Regions from separate parts of the Actinoplanes sp. NPDC051470 genome, predicted to be linked through region 3. Evidence: riboswitches for the same ligand, from Rfam matches in the RefSeq annotation. Region 3 holds a riboswitch; each other region holds the start of a gene.
The links. A riboswitch is a leader RNA that binds a small molecule or an ion and turns the genes downstream of it on or off. The one in region 3 is predicted to bind cyclic di-AMP.

Region 1 (5,554 bases), on a different contig from region 3:
ATCTGGGCGTACCGGCATTTCATCACGGCCTATTCGGCCGCCCGCATCACATCGTCGTTCGGCCAGACCCGGCTCGGCACGTTGTGGCAGGTCATGACGCCGATCCTGAACGCCGCGGTGTACTACCTGATCTTCGGCGTGCTGCTCAACACCAAGGGCGGCGATGTCAGCAACTTCATCGCGTACCTCTGCACCGGGGTCTTCCTCTTCGGCTTCACGCAGACGGTCACCCAGGCGGGCATCAGCTCGATCCACGGCAACCTGGGCCTGATCCGGGCGCTGCACTTCCCCCGGGCCGCGCTGCCGATCTCGATCCTGCTGATCGAGCTGCGCAACATGACCGCCTCGATGACCGTGCTGTTCATCATCGTGCTGGCCACCGGCGAGCCTCTCACGGTGGAGTGGTTGCTGGTCCCGCTGATCCTGGCCTGCCTGGCCACGTTCAACTGCGGGCTGGCCCTCTTCGGCGCCCGGCTCGGCTCCAAGCTGACCGACATCCGCCAGTTGGTCCCGTTCTTCATCCGGGTCTGGATGTACGGCTCGGCGGTGCTCTACCCGGTCCAGCGGTTCACCGACCACCTGCACGGGTGGAAGCTCTGGCTGATCGAGGCCAACCCGATGCTGGTCTACATCGAGCTGATGCGGCACTCGCTGATGGAGAACGTGAAGCTCGCCAGCCCGGTGTCCCAGCTCTGGATCGAGGCCGGGGTCTGGGCGGCGCTCATGTTCAGTGTCGGCATCGTCTACTTCTGGCGCGGAGAGAAGGGCTACGGGCGTGGCTGACCCGACCGAGGAACGCGTACCGACCGTCGTCGTCGACGACGCGCACGTGGTCTACAAGGTGCACGGTTCGCCGGCCTCCGGCACCGGCTCGCCGATCGCCAGCCTCAAGCGGCTGGTGACGCGGACCAAGATGGCGAACATCCGCGAGGTGCACGCGATCAAGGGCATCAGCTTCGTGGCCTACAAGGGCGAGGCGATCGGGCTGGTCGGCAGCAACGGCTCCGGCAAGTCGACGCTGCTGCGGGCGATCGCCGGGCTGATGCCGGCCGAGCGCGGCGCGGTCTACGCCGCCGGGCAGCCCTCGCTGCTGGGCGTGAACGCCGTGCTGATGAACGACCTGTCCGGCGAGCGCAACGTGATGCTCGGCTGCCTGGCCATGGGCATGTCCCCGGCCGACGCGAAGGCCAAGGTGAAGGAGATCGTCGACTTCTCCGGCATCAACGAGCGCGGCGAGTTCAGCACCATGCCGATGCGGACCTACTCCTCCGGCATGGCGGCCCGGCTGCGGTTCTCGATCTCGGCGGCCAAGAAGCACGACGTGCTGCTGATCGACGAGGCGCTGGCCACCGGTGACGCGCGGTTCCGCCGGCGCAGTGAGCAGCGCATCCGCGACCTGCGCGCGGACGCCGGCACGGTGTTCCTGGTCTCGCACAGCGACTCGACCATCCGCGACACCTGTGAGCGGAGCATCTGGCTGGAGTCGGGTGTGATCCGGGCCGACGGCCCGACCGAGGACGTGCTGAAGGAGTACGCGACCTTCATGAGCAAGTAGGTCGCGTACTCCCCTGGTGTCCCGTCCGGCTTACTTCACCGACAGATGCACGTGGTTGGTGTGGTCGGTGGACGGGTCGCCGCCCGCACCGGAGTACGACTTCCACCCGCTGCTGGGCAGCCAGATCCGCCGGAACCAGATGACGTAGAGCACACCCAGCGTCTTCGCGTTGCTGATGAAGTAGTTCGCCAGGTTGTTGCCGTACGTCTTGCTACTGCCGGTGGCGTCGCCGCCGAAGCCACCCTTGTCGGCGGCGAAGTCGCAGGCGCGGCCCAGCGGATGCTCGCCGCTGTTCTGCTCGCGGAAGCAGTGCACGTAGTGGTTGAACCCGTCAGCCTGCGCCTCCTTCATGGCGTGCAGCAGGCGCGGCGTGATGCAGCCGCCACTGGTCGGGTCGTTGACCGTGCAGCCGCCGTTCAGGTTGCCGCCCGGGCTGGCCTTGGCGCTGCTGCCGCCGCCACCCGGTGACCCGGCGTCCTGACCCTGACCGGCCGCCTTCAGCACGCCCTCGGCCTGCGCCTTGCGCTTGGCCATCACGGTGAGCTGCTTCTGCTGGTCGGCAATCTCGGCGTCGACCGCGGCCTTGGCCCGGAGCTGCTCGTCCCGGGCGTCCTTGAGGTTCCGCAGCGCGGCGTCCTGCTTGACCGCGACGGTCTCCAGGATCTGCACGCGGTCGAGCATCCCGGTCGAGTCGCCGGCCGACGCGTTGATCAGCGCGCCCATCGTCCCGAGCCGCCCGGTGCGGTAGCTCTGCCGGGCGATCTCGTCGAGCTCGGCCTGCCGCGGACCGAGTTCTTTGTCCAGTTCCTTGATCCGGGTGACCAGCTTGGCCTGCCGGACCTTGGAGGTGTCCAGCGCCTCCTTGGCGTCCACGTAGCCCTTGGACGCGGCCTCGACCTGCTGGATCAGCGACTTGGAGCCGCCTTCGCCGTCGTCGCCGTTGTCGCCCGGTGCGGCCAGGGGCCGGGGCGCGGCCAGGGCCGGGCCCGCCACGGTGGTGGCCGCGAGCCCGCCGAACGCGACTGCGATGGCGAGGGCGCACGCCAGTCGCTTCCGGACAGAGTTCTGCCTCATGCCGTTCCTTCCGTCGGCCGCCGACCGGGTTAGCTGACGGGTTCGGGAGGGAAGCGCTCCCTACCGCAACGAGTGCGGATACACCCCACTACCTGGGATTTGGGTCCCCGGCTCGCCGTGTGGCGATTGAGCGGCGATCACCGTTTGATAACGCTGACCGACAGGAACGATACCTACGAATCCGATATTCGCCACCTTCGCACTGAGAGCCACTAGGCATGTGCTATCAGTTATTTCGACTACGGTGAGAATGCGACGACTCACATTGATGTGAGGTCACCAGGTAATGTCACCTAAAGTCGTTGCTCAATAACGCCTTTTGACCGGTTCAGCGGGCTGAAGACGGGCGTTTCGTCAGGTAAGCTGGCCGCCGGTCACTGCCAGGAGGCACTACCCCCAAAGTGCCGGCAGGCCACCACCTAATCGCCCGAAAGGCGAGCCGGGGAACCATGTTCCTCCGGGGTGAATCCGCGGAACCTCGCGGTAGGGAGCGCTTCCCTCCCGAACCCGTCAGCTAACTCGGCCGGTGGTTACACGGAAGGATTGTGCATGACGGCAAGCCCACGCCGGTGGCTGGTCCTCGCCCTGGCACCGCTCGTCGCTGTAACCGTTTCGGTGTTCGCACCCGCGTCACCGGCGAGCGCCGAGCCGGGTGACGGCAAGAACTCCACGAAGAGCGGTTCCGCCGAGGCGCCCGAGGAGGGCAAGCAGGACGCGCTCCTGGAGGATGTGCTCGACTCCACCGGTCGTCGTTACCTGGCCGCCAAGACCGCGGTGCAGAAGTCGACGAAGACCCAGCTCAACCTCTCGGTGCAGGTGAAGCAGGCGGAGGCCAAGCGCGATCTCCTGCTACCCCAGGTCGGCCGGATCGCCGGGCAGCAGTACCGCAACGGCGGCCTGTCCACGGCCAGCTTCCTGCTCGACAGCCCCGGCGCCGGCGGCTTCCTCGACCGGGCGATCTCGCTCGAGGAGCTCAGCGCGCTGAACGACAACAAGCTGCACGAGCTGAACGAGGCGATCGACGAGGTCGCCCGCAACAAGGCCCGCCTCGACCAGGAGGTCAAGGAGCAGAAGGCCAACATGGTGCTGATGCAGAAGCAGAAGGACGCGGCGGACAAGGCGCTGGCCCTGGTCGGCGGCTCGCTGACCGACGGCTTCGTCGACGCGACGTCCAAGGTCGCCGAGCCTGCGCCGCGAGACAAGAACGGCGACTTCGGCCCGCAGAGCTGCAACGTCAAGGACCCGACCACCAGCGGCTGCATCACCGCCCGCACCCTGCACATGTACCAGCAGGTCAAGAAGGCCGGGTTCGACCGGTTCGTCGGCTGCCACCGCAACGGCGGCCCGTTCGAACACCCCAAGGGCCGGGCCTGCGACTGGTCGCTGCAGAAGTCGGGCTTCGCGAAATACCACAACGCCGACACCAAGAAGTACGGCAACGACCTGATGGCGTTCCTGGTCCGTAACGCCGACCGGCTCGGCATCCTCTATGTGATCTGGAACAAACAGATCTGGTTCCCGACCCGCGGCTGGGGCAACTACCACGGCGTCAGCACGCACGAGGACCACGTGCACGTGTCGATGCTCTAGGTGTGACGAAGAAAAAACCCCTGCCCTCCGAAACCGGAGAGCAGGGGTTTTTCGTCAGTGGCCGCTGGTCGCGCGCCGGACCGGGGCACGGCCGGCGGGCTGCTGCGGCGGCGGGCCGGTCGGTGTCCCGGGCGGGATCGGCACGGTCATCGACTTGCCCTGCACCACCTCGATCTCCTTGCCGTGGTGCACGAGCTGGAGGCGGGACGAGCCCTGCCCGTTGCGCAGCGAGTAGGTCACCTCGTCGGCGGTCACGTTGACCCGCAGCCGCAGCCCCCGCCAGAGCAGCGAGAACTCCAGCTTGGTGATCCGGCTGGGCAGCCGCGGCGCGAAGGACAGCTGACCGTTGAAGTCACGCATGCCGCCCAGGCCGGCCACGAGCGCGATCCAGGACCCGGCCAGCGACGCCACGTGCACGCCGTCCCGCGCGTTCTGGTGCAGGTCGTGCAGGTCCATCAGGGCGGCCTCGCCCAGATAGTCGTGGGCCAGCTCGAGGAAGCCCACCTCGGCCGCCATCACCGCCTGGATGCAGGCGGACAGCGACGAGTCCCGGACCGTACGCGCGTCGTAGTAGGCGAAGTTGCGCGCCTTCTCCTCCGGCGTGAACGCGTCGCCGCGCACGTACATCGCCATCACCAGGTCGGCCTGCTTGACCACCTGCTTGCGGTACAGGTCGAAGTACGGGTAGTTCAGCAGCAGCGGGTACGCCTCGGGCGCGGTGTTCTCGAAGTCCCACTCCTGGAGCCGGGTGAAGCCCTGCGACTGCTGATGCACGCCCAGCTCACGGTCGTACGGGATGTGCACGGCGGCCGCCGCGTCCCGCCAGGACGCCGTCTCCTCGTCGTCGACCCCGAGCCGGCGGGCCACCTCGGGATGGCGCTTGGCCACCTCGGCGGCCGAGAACATGTTCTGCTGCGCCATCAGGTTGGTGTAGATGTTGTCGTCCACCACGGCGGTGTACTCGTCCGGGCCGGTCACGCCGTCGATGTGGAAGCGGCCGTGCCGGTCGTGGTGGCCCAGCGAGCGCCACAGCCGAGCGGTCTCGACCAGCAGCTCCAGGCCGACCTCGCGCTCGAAGTCGTCGTCGCCGGTGGCCTGCACGTAGCGGCGCACCGCGTCGGCGATGTCGGCCCCGATGTGGAAGCCCGCGGTGCCGGCCGGCCAGTACGCCGAGCACTCCTGACCGCGGATCGTCCGCCACGGGAACGCCGCGCCCTGCAGGCCCAGCGTCTGTGCCCGCTCCCGGGCCAGGTCCAGCGTGGAGTGTCGCCAGCGCAGCACGTCGGCCGCGGCGGACGGCTGGGTGTAGGTCAGCGCCGGGAGCACGAAGGTCTC
Region 2 (5,554 bases), on a different contig from region 3:
CGGCTCGATCCTGGCCGGTCAGCTCATCTCCCGCACCGGGCGGTACCGGATCTTCCCGATCATCGGCAGCACGCTGATGGTCGCCGCGCTCGGGCTGTTCGCCACCATCGACGCCGACACCCCGCTCTGGCGGACCATGCTGATCATGGTGCTGATGGGCCTCGGCCTGGGCGGCAACATGCAGCCGATGATCACCGCGGTGCAGAACGCGGTGAGCCCCCGCGAGATCGGCGTGGCCACGAGTTCGGTGGCGTTCTTCCGCTCGATGGGCGGCACGCTCGGCACCGCGGTGTTCCTGTCGGTGCTGTTCAACGTGCTGCCCGGCAAGATCAGCACGGCCTTCCAGTCGGCTCAGGCCACGCCGGAGTTCCAGGGGGCCCTGGCCGCCGACCCGAGCGCGGCCCAGACCCTGCAGAAGGCGACCGCCGGCGGTGGCGACCTCGGTGACACGTCGTTCCTCAAGACGCTGCCCGACGTGATCGCCCACCCGTTCAAGGTCGGCTTCTCGGACAGCATCCAGATCGTGTTCCTGCTGGCCTTCTCGGTCATGATCATCGGCCTGATCGTGGTGCTCTTCCTGCCGGAGATCCCGCTCGCCCAGCGCTCGGCCCAGCAGCAGCGGGCCGACGCCGACGCGGCCGAGGCAGCCGCGGCGACCGGCGCCGACCCGGGCACGCCGGAGTCGGGCGGCGGCTCGCACGAGTCGGGCGAACGCGCGCCGGACACACAGCACGAACCCACGCACAGCGCCAAACGCTGACAGCGGGAACGAGTGATCGAGGGGCGCGGAGCGATCCGCGCCCCTTCTGCTTACGAGCGGTCGCGCGCGGCCGCGGCGATCAGGCGCTCGGCCACCGACTGACGGTCCATGCCGAGGCGCTGCGCGGTCTCCTGCAACACGTCGTAGGCCTCGCGTACGCCACACCCGCGCTGCGCGATGATCACGCCGATGGCGCGGTCGACCGTGGCGCCCTGGCTCAGCGCCGCGCGGCGGGACAGCTCACTGAGCAGGATCTCGGCCTGGTTGACGATGGCCATCGCGGTGAGCAGCAGCTCGGGGCGGATGCTCTGCGCCTGCCGGACGTAGATGCTGAGCGCGCCGACCGACGTCCGCCGCACGTCCAGCGGGATGGCCGCCACGGCGTGCACGTCCTCGTCGCGGGCGGAGTCGCCCAGCGCCGGCCAGCGCGGGTCGTTCGGCAGGTCCTGGGTGAGCACCAGGGTGCGGGTGCGGGCCGCCTCGAGGACGGGTCCTTCGCCGGTCTCGAACTGGCAGTCGTCGACCCCGCGGCCGTCGCTGCCCGACGCGGTCAGGCTCGGCCCCTCCCCCTCGGTGATCAGCGCGACCGAGCAGCGGACCGCGCCGGGGATCGTCCCGGCGGTGAAGACGGCGAGCCGCTCCAAGGCCCCGGCCACGTCGTCCGCGGAGAGCAGCCGCTCGGACAGCTCGTGCAGGAGCCCGGCCACCTCGACCGTGCTCGTCTGCGGCAGCGCCAGGCCCCCGGCGCCCGGCCGGACGACCTCGGAGGGGATGACGACGGCCGATCCGGGCCGGGCCACCTCGGCGGGGGCGGGATCGGCGGCGTCCCGCGGAGCGGGCAGGGACGGGCCGATGGCTGGGGCGTTGGGGTGGGCGGCGATGACGGGTTCCGTCTCGGTGTGGTGGACCGGGCCCGCGTTCGGGGCGCCGGCGCCCTGTCCCGGGTGGCGGGGACGGGCTGTGCGTCGGGTCTGATTGGGGGCGGAGGAAGCGGCCGCCGGCGGCGTGGACCGCTGACCGGCGCGCTCAGCGCTCCGTCGGGGTGCGGGCACGCGTCGGATCCTCCCACGTCCTGAGGTGGACACGAAAGTTTTGTGCCTCTACCGGGTGCCTTCAGCCCTTTCGGCTGGTGCGACCGTCTCTGCCGAGGTGCGGTTTTCCCGCGAAAGGTCCGAATTGTGCTCCCGATCGTCCGAATCCGCGAGAATGGCCGCGGCCTGGGCCTCCGGGTCGGCGCTGCCGGCGGCGCGCTCCTCGGGAAGCAGGTCGGCGGCGCGCTCTTCGGTACGAGGATCGTTCATGAAGATCGGGTACCCACAACCGGCCCAACATAATGCGCCGCCCCCGAGAACCTCGGAGGCGGCGCATAGGTGTCGGTGTGCATGTCGCCTCTCGGCGAGTGGCTCAACACGGCTCCAGCCGAACGGTATTCCGTGAAGGCAATGGGTGAGGCCCGGGGACACTGGACACACCGACATCTGTTCTCAACTGTCGGTCGCCCGCCCTGATTCCAGCAGGCATTGTGACCCAGGACACACGTCAGAAGTCCTGCGTGAGGCGATGCGGATCCACCTCACGGCCCGGGTGCCGGGCCAGGTACTCGGTCTCCAGTTCCGCCGTCCGCCGCAGGTGGTTGTCCAGGGCGGCGTCCGGCCCGTACCGCAGGGTGTCCAGCCGGGTCCGGTGCAGGCTGGCCAGTTCACGGATCAGGTCGTCGTCACCCAGTCCCGCCGGGTCGATGCCGATCTCGGAGATCTCCACAGGCTGGTCGCTCATACCGTTCAGCCTTGCCCGCGCGGGTCGCCCTGAAACCCGCGCGACTACCCTGACAGTCATGAAAGGGCTGCTGACCCCGGCGTGGATCCTCCGCCATGTGGTCGCGCTCGTTCTGATCGTGGCCTTCCTCCTGCTGGGCTGGTGGCAATACACCCGCGCCACCGGCGGAAACGCACTGAGCTGGGGGTACGCGTTCCAGTGGCCGGTCTTCGCCGGCTTCGTCGCGTTCCTGTGGTGGCGCGAGGTTCGGCTGGCCACGAAACCGGCGGCGGAGCCGGCGCCGGAACGGGAAAAGCTCCCAGATTCGGCTGTTACCGTCGGCCGCCCGGTCCGGGTCCCGTCCCGCCCGGCGCCCGACCCCGGCGCCGACGACCCGGAACTGGCGGCCTACAACGACTACCTCGCCTGGCTCAACGCCCATCCCGGCGCCCGCCCCGGCGACTACCCCGGACCCAGGAAGTAAGGAAAGCACCGTGCAGGGAGCTCTCACCCGTTACCGGATCATCGCCTACATCGTCGGCGTGGTCCTGATCGTGCTGGTCCTCGTGGGCATGCCGCTGAAGTACCTGGCCGACAACGACACGGTGGTCGCGGGCGTCGGCCCGGCGCACGGCTTCCTCTTCATCCTGTACGTGCTGGCCACCTTCGACCTCGGCCGCCGCGCCCAGTGGCCGCTCAGCCGCATGCTGCTGGTGATGCTGGCCGGCACCATCCCGTTCCTGTCCTTCTGGGCCGAGCGGAAAGTGACGCGCAATTGGATCAGCGTCAATCCCGAAAAGTCCGATTCCGCGTCCGGGGATCACGCGCTGAATTCCTAGAATTACGCCGCGCATTCATTGGCTTAAGGTTTTCTTGCCGAGCTTGCTTTTCGGAGATCCATCGATAAGTTAATGCGGTTGGTTCGGTCCGCAGCCACACCCTCCGGTGGCGCCGAGCCGGCGCTGCCGAGTCTGCACGGCGGCCTCGACGCGGTCACCCCCATCCGGCCGCGCCCGGGCCCATCGTGACGAACCGGGGAACCGAGTTCTCGGGGTGAATCCGCGCACCACCGCGGTAGGGCCTTCTTCCCGCCCGAACCCGTCAGCTAACCCGGTAGGCGGCACAGGCGGAAGAAAGGCCTCTCAGCGTTGTCACACGCCCGCACGAGGTTCCGGATCGCGGCCGTCGCCCTCATGGCGCTGGCGCTGACCGGGCCGGCCGTGACGGCCGCTCACGCGGAACCGTCCAAGACCGAGATCACCAAGAAGATCGCCAAGGCATCGGACGATCTCGAGGATGTCGTCGAGTCGTACAACGGCATGAAGATCGATCTCAACAAGACCAAGGCCGATCAGGTCGCGCTGACGAAGTCGCTGGGCCCGGCCAAGGAGGCCCTCAAGGTCGCCCAGGCCGAGATGGGCCAGATCGCCAACAAGGCTTACCAGCAGGGTGACATCGGCGCCATGAACGTGATGCTCGAGGGATCGGGCACCCTGATGGACCGGATCGGCATGCTCGACCAGCTGACCCGCGATCGCCAGCGCAAGATCGACAACTACACGGCGACCACGCAGAACTACGACACGCGTCAGGCCGCCCTGAAGACCGCGCAGAACAAGCAGAACGCGCAGCTGAACGAGTTGGCCAAGCGCAAGAAGAAGATCGAGAACGACATCAAGAAGCTGTACGCGATGCGGACGGCGGCGTACGGCACGCCGACCAAGTCGGGCAGCAAGTACAGCGGCCCGATCCCGCAGATCGCCGGCTCCGCGGGCAAGGCGGTGTCCTTCGCGTACAACGCCATCGGCGTGATGTACAAGTTCGGCGCCGACGGCCCGAACGGCTACGACTGCTCGGGGCTGACCTCGGCGGCCTGGCGTGCGGCGGGCAAGAGCCTGCCCCACAAGGCCTCCGCCCAGATCAGCGCCACCACCCCGATCAGCAAGGGTGACCTGAAGGCGGGCGACCTCATCTTCTTCCGCAACGGTGGCCATGTCGGCCTCTACGTCGGCGGCGGAATGATGATCGACGCTTACCGTACCGGCGAGCCGGTGACGAAGCGCTCGATGAACTCGATGACTCCGACCGGGTACGGCCGGGTCAAGTAACTCAGCACAGTGAAAGGGCCGGTTCCCCTCGCGGGGAACCGGCCCTCTTGTATGACCTGATCGGTCAGGCGGCCTGCAGGCCCTCGGCCCGGGCCAGCTCACGCAGCCGGCCGAGCGCCTGGATCTCGAGCTGACGGATCCGCTCGCGGGAGAGCGAGAACCGGGAGGCGACCTCGGTGAGCGAGTGCTCCCGGCCGTCCTCCAGGCCGTAGCGGGCCCGCATGATGCCGGCCGACCGGTCGTCGAGGTGGTTGAGCAGACCCTCGATGCGCGACCGCTCCAGGGCGGTCAGCACGATCTCTTCCGGCGACGGGGCGTCGCTGTCGGCCACCAGGTCGCCGAGGTTGGTGTCACCGTCGTCGCCGACCGGGGTGTCCAGGGACACCGTGTCCTGCGCCCAGCGGGTGAGCTCACCGACCCGCTCGACGGTCACGCCGAGCGCCTTGGCGATCTGGTCGGGCTCGGGGTCGGCGCCGAGCTCGCGGACGAGCTGGCGGGTGACGTTCCGCATCCGGTTGACGTCTTCGACCAGGTGCACGGGCAGGCGCACGGTGCGCTCCTGCTGAGCGATGGCCCGGCTGATGGCCTGACGGATCCACCACGTCGCGTACGTCGAGAACTTGTAGCCGCGCTCGTAGTCGAACTTCTCGACCGCGCGGACCAGGCCGGTGTTGCCCTCCTGGATCAGGTCGAGCATCGGCATGCCCGAGCGGACGTACCGCCGGGCGATCGACACGACCAGCCGCAGGTTGGCGCGGATGAACAGATCCTTGGCCCGCTGTCCCTCGGTGACCACGCGCTCCAGCTCTTCGCGGCTGGTGCCGCGGCGGGGCTGGCCCTCTTCCAGAAGGTGCTCGGCGTACAGGCCGGCCTCGATGGCCTTCGAGAGATCGACCTCCCGGGCGGCGTCGAGCAGCGGCGTCCTGGAGAT
Region 3 (5,554 bases):
CGAGGTACGCGCGGCCGCGCTGGCCGTGGTGGCCGACGCGCTGGCCGGTCGCGAGCCCAAGAAGGTCATCGTGGTGAAGGGCCGCCTGGTCAGCGTGGTCGTCTGACCGGTAGCTCCCGACCAGTGGTAGCCAGGCCCGGCATCCGTGCCACGGATACCGGGCTCGGCCACCACTGGCGGTTCAGCCGATGATCGAGTACCGGTCGGGGAGCGCGGCGCGTCCGGTCAGCGCTCGCAGCAGGAGCGGGCCGTCACCCACGGCGACGGCCACGAAGGTCGCCTGGGTGACCGCCTCGGCCATCGCGTCGAGGCCGGGCGAGAACTCCACCCCGGCCGCCGCGGCCACGTCCTGACCATGGACGACCAGCTCGAATGTCCGGGTCGGCACCCAGTCCTGCACGCGCATGCCGCCGGCCGCGGTCGTCACGACGTCGTCGTCCTTGGCCGCGGCGAGGGTCTGGGTGGCCCGGCCGATGAGCTCGTTCACGGCGCCCGCCGGATCGCCGCCGAGCGCCTTGCCGGCCTCCCGGGCGGACCGGCCCGACTCGGCGTGCGCCTTGGCCACCACGTCGACCGGCGCGACCCGGGCGAAGGCCCAGTACGCCTCGGTCGACGGGATCTCGACCTGGCCGGCCGGGGCGCCGAGCACCTCGGGCACGTCGCGCAGTTCGGTGGCGACGTGACCGACCAGGTCGAGCAGGCTCCAGTCGCCGAGGGCGGGAACGTGCCAGCGGTCGACCGGGACCCGGCTGACCAGGTCCGCGAAGGAGACCGCGGCGGCGCGGTAGGCATGGCGGAAATTCATCCGCCCACAGTGCCAGAGATCAGGCGGTGGCGGCGGCCAGGGCGGCGTCGCGGCGGGCGGCCCGGCGCCAGCGGACCACGATCGTCGTGGTCAGGGTGAAGCCGATCAGCGCCGGGGCCAGCGACATCGGGTTGAGCGAGCCGGGGGCGGTGACGGCGGCGCCGATGACCGCGTACGACACCGCGGACGGGATCGACGCGAGCGTGGTGCCCAGCAGGTAGCGCTTGCGGCAGACGCTGGTGGTGCCGTACGCGTAGCCGATCAGGCCGAACGGCGCGAGCGGGAGGAACCGCACCAGCAGCACCGCGGCCAGCCCGCGGCGGTTGAGCCAGCCGTCCAGGCGCTTCATCCGGCCGTCGGCCTTGGCGCCGAGCGCGCCCCGGCCGGCCCAGCGCCCGGCGTAGTAGGTGGCGGCGGCGGCGATCACCGCGGCGGCGAGGGCGGCCGCGGCGCCGGTGGCCGCGCCGAGCAGCGCGCCGCTGGCCAGCGTGATGGCCGTGCGGGGCACCAGCACGGAGAGCAGCAGGCCGCCGATCACGGCCACGCCGACCGCGGCGACCGGGCCCAGCCCGGCGACCGAGGCGGCGATGTCACGCAGCGGCAGCACCGCGGCGGCCACGGCCAGGCCGGCCACGACCAGGCCCAGCGTGCCGAAGCGGACCAGCCGGCGCCGCCAGGTGACCGGGGCCGGAGCGCCCTCGGTAGCGGTTGCAGCCAGGGGAGAGGCAGCCTGAGGGTCCGCGGAGGTGATGGCCTTCGGGGCGATCAGGGTGTCAGTCATAAAGGCTTACCGCTCCTGGTGTCGTCGGGCTGTTTCGGCTGGTCAGACGCTTGCTGCGGTGAGTCGCTCGGACCTGAGCGCCTCGGCCCAGGCATCGTCGACGGGGGCAAGACTATCCGCGCCCGTCGCCCAACGCAGTAGCAGATCGGCTATCGCTGGGTTGCGGGCCAGCGCCGGGCCATGGCTGTAGGAGCCGAGGATCTTGCCGTGCCAGGCGCCCTCGGTCTGCCCGTCGTTGCCGATGCCGGCGGTCACGTGGGCCAGCGGCGAAACGTCCGGCCCCAGGTGGGTACGCCCGCCGTGGTTCTCGAAACCGGTCAGCGGCGGCAGCCCGAGCCGCGGGTCGATGTCGCCCCGGAGCTCGCCGACGGCCCGCGTCTCGCCCCGGTTCGACTCCAGGTCGAGCAGGCCCAGGCCGGCGAACTTGGCCCCCTTGGCGAAGAAAGAGTGCCCGAAGAGCTGATAACCGGCACAGATGGCCAGCACCGCCGCGCCCTGGCCGACCGCCCGGTGGATGCCGCCGTCGGCGATCAGCCGCTGGGCCGCCAGCGCCTGCGGGCCGTCTTCCCCGCCGCCGATCAGGTAGATGTCGGCGGTGGAGGGCATCGGCTGGTCGGAGCGGACCTCGTGGGTCTCGGCCGGGATGCCGCGCAGGGCCGCCCGGTGGGCCAGGATCAGCATGTTCCCGCGGTCGCCGTAGGTGGACAGCAGGTCGGGATAGATCCAGACGATCCGCAGAACACTTTCAGTTGACACGGTCCAGCTCCGCTCGGATGTCCTGGAAGGCGGTGTAGTTCGCGATCACTTCGAGCCGTCCGGGCGGAGATGCCTGGATCGCCTCGTCGAAGGTCTTTACGTGGCGGAAGGGCACACCGTTCACCGTGAGGCGGACCGCGAGGTCGTAGGCCCGGTCGCCGGTGATCAGCACGGGCCGGCCGTCACGGAGCGGTGCGAAGTCGACGTCGTAGAGCCAGGAGGTGTCCAGGCCGTCGGGGTCGCGGGCGTTGATGGAGAGCAGGGTCGGCGCCACATCGGCCATGTCGAAGGCCTCGAGCCAGCTCGCCGGGTTCTTGGCCAGCAGCAGCCGGATGTTGCGGCCGTCGCGGTCGACCTGGGCGTACCGGCCGGCCACCGAGGTGACCGAGGACAGCCGGGGCACGCCCTCGATCGCGCGGACGCCGAACTCGGCCGCGGTGGCCAGGGCGGCGGCGGCGTTGCCGAGGTTGACCCGGCCCGGCAGCTGGAGCTTGACCAGGTGCCAGTCGCCGTTCGGGTCGGTGACGCCCTCGTCCTCGACCACCCACTGGGCCCGCGGCCGGCGCAGCGGGCAGCCGACGCACCACCACTCGCCCTCGCGGCGCTCGATCGACGAGCCGCACTCGGGGCAGACCCAGGAGTCGTCGTGCCACCGCTGGCCGGCGCTGAACCACGTGACGTTGGGGCTGCCGACGGCCGACCAGACCACCATCGGGTCGTCGGCGTTGGCGATCACCCGGATGTCGGGGTGGTCGGCCAGCGCGGTCCGCCACAGCTGCGCCATCATCGCCACCTCCTTCGCCCGGTCGAGCTGGTCGCGGCTGAGGTTGAGCAGCGCGACCGCGCGCGGGGTGGTCTCGTCGATCACCCGGGCCAGGTAGTGCTCGTCGACCTCGAGCACCGCGAACGGCGTGGCACCGGCCTTGGCCAGGGCCGAGGTGTGCCCGCTGGGCATGTTGGCGCCGAACGAGTTGGTCGCCACCGGGCCGAGCACGCCCAGCGCGGCGGCGGTGAGCCGGGTGGTGGTGGTCTTGCCGTTGGTGCCGGAGACAAGCGCGATCGCCCGGCCGGTGGCCAGGTTCTTCAGCAGGTCAGGGTCGATCTTGAGACCGATCCAGCCGCCGATGACCGAGCCGTCGCCGCGTCCCGCGGCCCTGGAGATCGCAGCGGCGGTGCGCGAGACGGAGCTCGCCACCTTCGCGCGCATGGGCATCTTCCCGTCCGTCACGGTGGCGACAGTACCCGAACCGGACAGAGCGTCGATCCGGCCGCCCGGTGGCTGCCGGCGGGACGGTCATACCGGAAATCGCGGTCCTCAAGATCATTCGAAAGTTTGTTAATTGTGTGGCGAGACTCACCCGTTACCTTCGACGTTCGGTGATCACCGCACTGCGTACCGCAGTGGCATTTGTCTTGAGCGATGTCCAAACCGGACATCGGCGCACATGCCAATTACTCTCCGTGGCCAGTCACGATCTGCAACCGTACGGAAATTCGGTTATCAAGGTCTGGCTGCCGGCGACCGCCCGCAGTTCGTGGACACGCGGGTCAACGCCGAGCTCTGCCCCGGCCCGATTCCACGACCCGAGTTCGAGAACATCCACACAAGGCGACGAGGGGCAGAGACGGGGGACCCAATCGGGTCCTCGCGAAGGCACCGTCACTACCGGCGGTGACCTGAGGGCTCAGGCCGTACGACACGGTCTTGGGGTGAAGCCGCCACGGCGGCCGGGCACACCTTCCCGCCCGAACCCGACAGCTAACCTCGCAGGCGTGCCGGAGGGATCTCTCTACCGTGCAACAAAGCACCTCGAGCCGGCGCCGCACCCTCGGCACCGGCAGCATCGCCCTGTCCCTGGGTATCTGCCTCGGCGCCGGCCAGATCGTGGCCACGCAGCCGGCGGTCGCGGCCACCCCGGTCGTCACCGCCGCCGCGATGCGGCCGCTGGCCAAGGTCACCCAGAAGGCCAGCGCGAAATCGGTGAAGTACGGCGCCTCGATCCGGATCACGACGTTCGTGGCCAACCCGAGCACCGGCAAGAAGGTCACGAGCGGCATGGTGCGCCTGCAGGCGCTCCGCAGCGGCAAGTGGCAGACGTGGCAGACCCGGACCATCCTGAAGTCGGGCGCCTACACCTTCTCGTTCAAGCCCCTGGTCTCCGGCACCTACCGCACCGTCTTCCTCGGCGGCGGCGGAGTGCGCGCGGCGGTCAGCCGGAACAACTCGTCGGTGTCGGTGACGAACAAGGGCGCCATGGTCCTGGCGGAGGCCGCGAGGCACAAGGGAGCGCTGTACAAGTACGGCGCGGCGGGTCCCAAGCGCTTCGACTGCTCCGGCTTCACGCTGTACGTCTACAAGAAGACCACCGGTCGCAAGCTGCCCCACAAGGCCAACTCGCAGCAGAAGTACGGCAGGTCGGTCAGCAAGGGCAGCCGGCAGCCCGGCGATCTGATCATCTTCCGCTCCGGCTCCTACGGCTACCACGCCGCGGTGTACGCGGGCGCCAACAAGATCTGGGACTCGCCGCACTCCGGCGCCCGGGTCTCGAAGCGCAAGATGATCAGCGGCAACTACGTGGTCCGCCGCCTGGTCTGAGTTCAGGACCGCAGTAAGTAAGGCGTAACCACTTTCGCACCGGCGGGGTGCGACCCGGGGTTCCTGGGTCGCACCCCGCCGGCGTCTGTGCTTGCTCCACCACCCTCCCCGCATCTCCTCCACTCCGCTCCACATCCACGCCCGGCGCCGCTGATACCGCGGATCCGGGCAGTTTTTCGTGCCCACCTGGGCGGCATGTCGGAAAGCGGACGCCATGATCAGGCCTTCGCCCTCCACTGGCACTCCACCGCGTCTACCTGCGCTTTCGTCTGCGAATCCGGTTCATGGACGGCACGATTCCGGTTGCGGGTGGAGGGAAGTGGAGTAGAGTGGAGCGCAGTGGCAGGGGGGACCTGCCGGCCCGATTCGACACGGCGGACCGCGAACCGCCGGCAGGGCGTAGGGGGGTTGGCCGATGTTTCTCGGCACGCATACCCCACGCCTGGACGAGAAGGGCCGGTTGATCCTTCCGGCGAAGTTCCGGGACGAGCTGGCGGGAGGTGTCGTGATCACCAAGGGGCAGGAGCGTTGCCTGTACGTGTTCCCGATGCCGGAGTTCCAGCGCATCGCGGGGCAGCTGCGCGAGCAGCCGGTCACCCACAAGGCCGCCCGGGCC

Region 1: it holds a riboswitch for cyclic di-AMP, as region 3 does, so the genes downstream of both, AB0M54_RS11275 (hypothetical protein) here and AB0M54_RS07910 (NlpC/P60 family protein) in region 3, are expected to answer to the same signal.
Region 2: it holds a riboswitch for cyclic di-AMP, as region 3 does, so the genes downstream of both, AB0M54_RS16510 (NlpC/P60 family protein) here and AB0M54_RS07910 (NlpC/P60 family protein) in region 3, are expected to answer to the same signal.

What each region holds. Positions count from the first base shown of each region.
Region 1 covers NZ_JBFBAA010000005.1:36,376-41,929, forward strand. Annotated here, with positions in the region: gene AB0M54_RS11260 (ABC transporter permease) at 1-783, shown strand, start outside; gene AB0M54_RS11265 (ABC transporter ATP-binding protein) at 776-1,555, shown strand; gene AB0M54_RS11270 (hypothetical protein) at 1,586-2,629, opposite strand; cyclic di-AMP (ydaO/yuaA leader) riboswitch at 2,632-2,772, opposite strand; cyclic di-AMP (ydaO/yuaA leader) riboswitch at 3,036-3,175, shown strand; gene AB0M54_RS11275 (hypothetical protein) at 3,179-4,219, shown strand; gene AB0M54_RS11280 (glycoside hydrolase family 65 protein) at 4,274-5,554, opposite strand, start outside.
Region 2 covers NZ_JBFBAA010000008.1:91,164-96,717, forward strand. Annotated here, with positions in the region: gene AB0M54_RS16480 (MDR family MFS transporter) at 1-760, shown strand, start outside; gene AB0M54_RS16485 (ANTAR domain-containing protein) at 811-1,812, opposite strand; gene AB0M54_RS16490 (hypothetical protein) at 1,861-2,061, opposite strand; gene AB0M54_RS16495 (DUF6158 family protein) at 2,300-2,536, opposite strand; gene AB0M54_RS16500 (hypothetical protein) at 2,595-2,999, shown strand; gene AB0M54_RS16505 (DUF3817 domain-containing protein) at 3,010-3,354, shown strand; cyclic di-AMP (ydaO/yuaA leader) riboswitch at 3,522-3,650, shown strand; gene AB0M54_RS16510 (NlpC/P60 family protein) at 3,709-4,623, shown strand; gene AB0M54_RS16515 (sigma-70 family RNA polymerase sigma factor) at 4,688-5,554, opposite strand, start outside.
Region 3 covers NZ_JBFBAA010000003.1:168,718-174,271, reverse strand. Annotated here, with positions in the region: gene leuS (leucine--tRNA ligase) at 1-106, shown strand, start outside; gene AB0M54_RS07930 (maleylpyruvate isomerase N-terminal domain-containing protein) at 182-805, opposite strand; gene AB0M54_RS07925 (VTT domain-containing protein) at 825-1,586, opposite strand; gene AB0M54_RS07920 (glutamine amidotransferase) at 1,629-2,342, opposite strand; gene AB0M54_RS07915 (MurT ligase domain-containing protein) at 2,332-3,555, opposite strand; cyclic di-AMP (ydaO/yuaA leader) riboswitch at 3,930-4,131, shown strand; gene AB0M54_RS07910 (NlpC/P60 family protein) at 4,138-4,938, shown strand; gene mraZ (division/cell wall cluster transcriptional repressor MraZ) at 5,354-5,554, shown strand, end outside.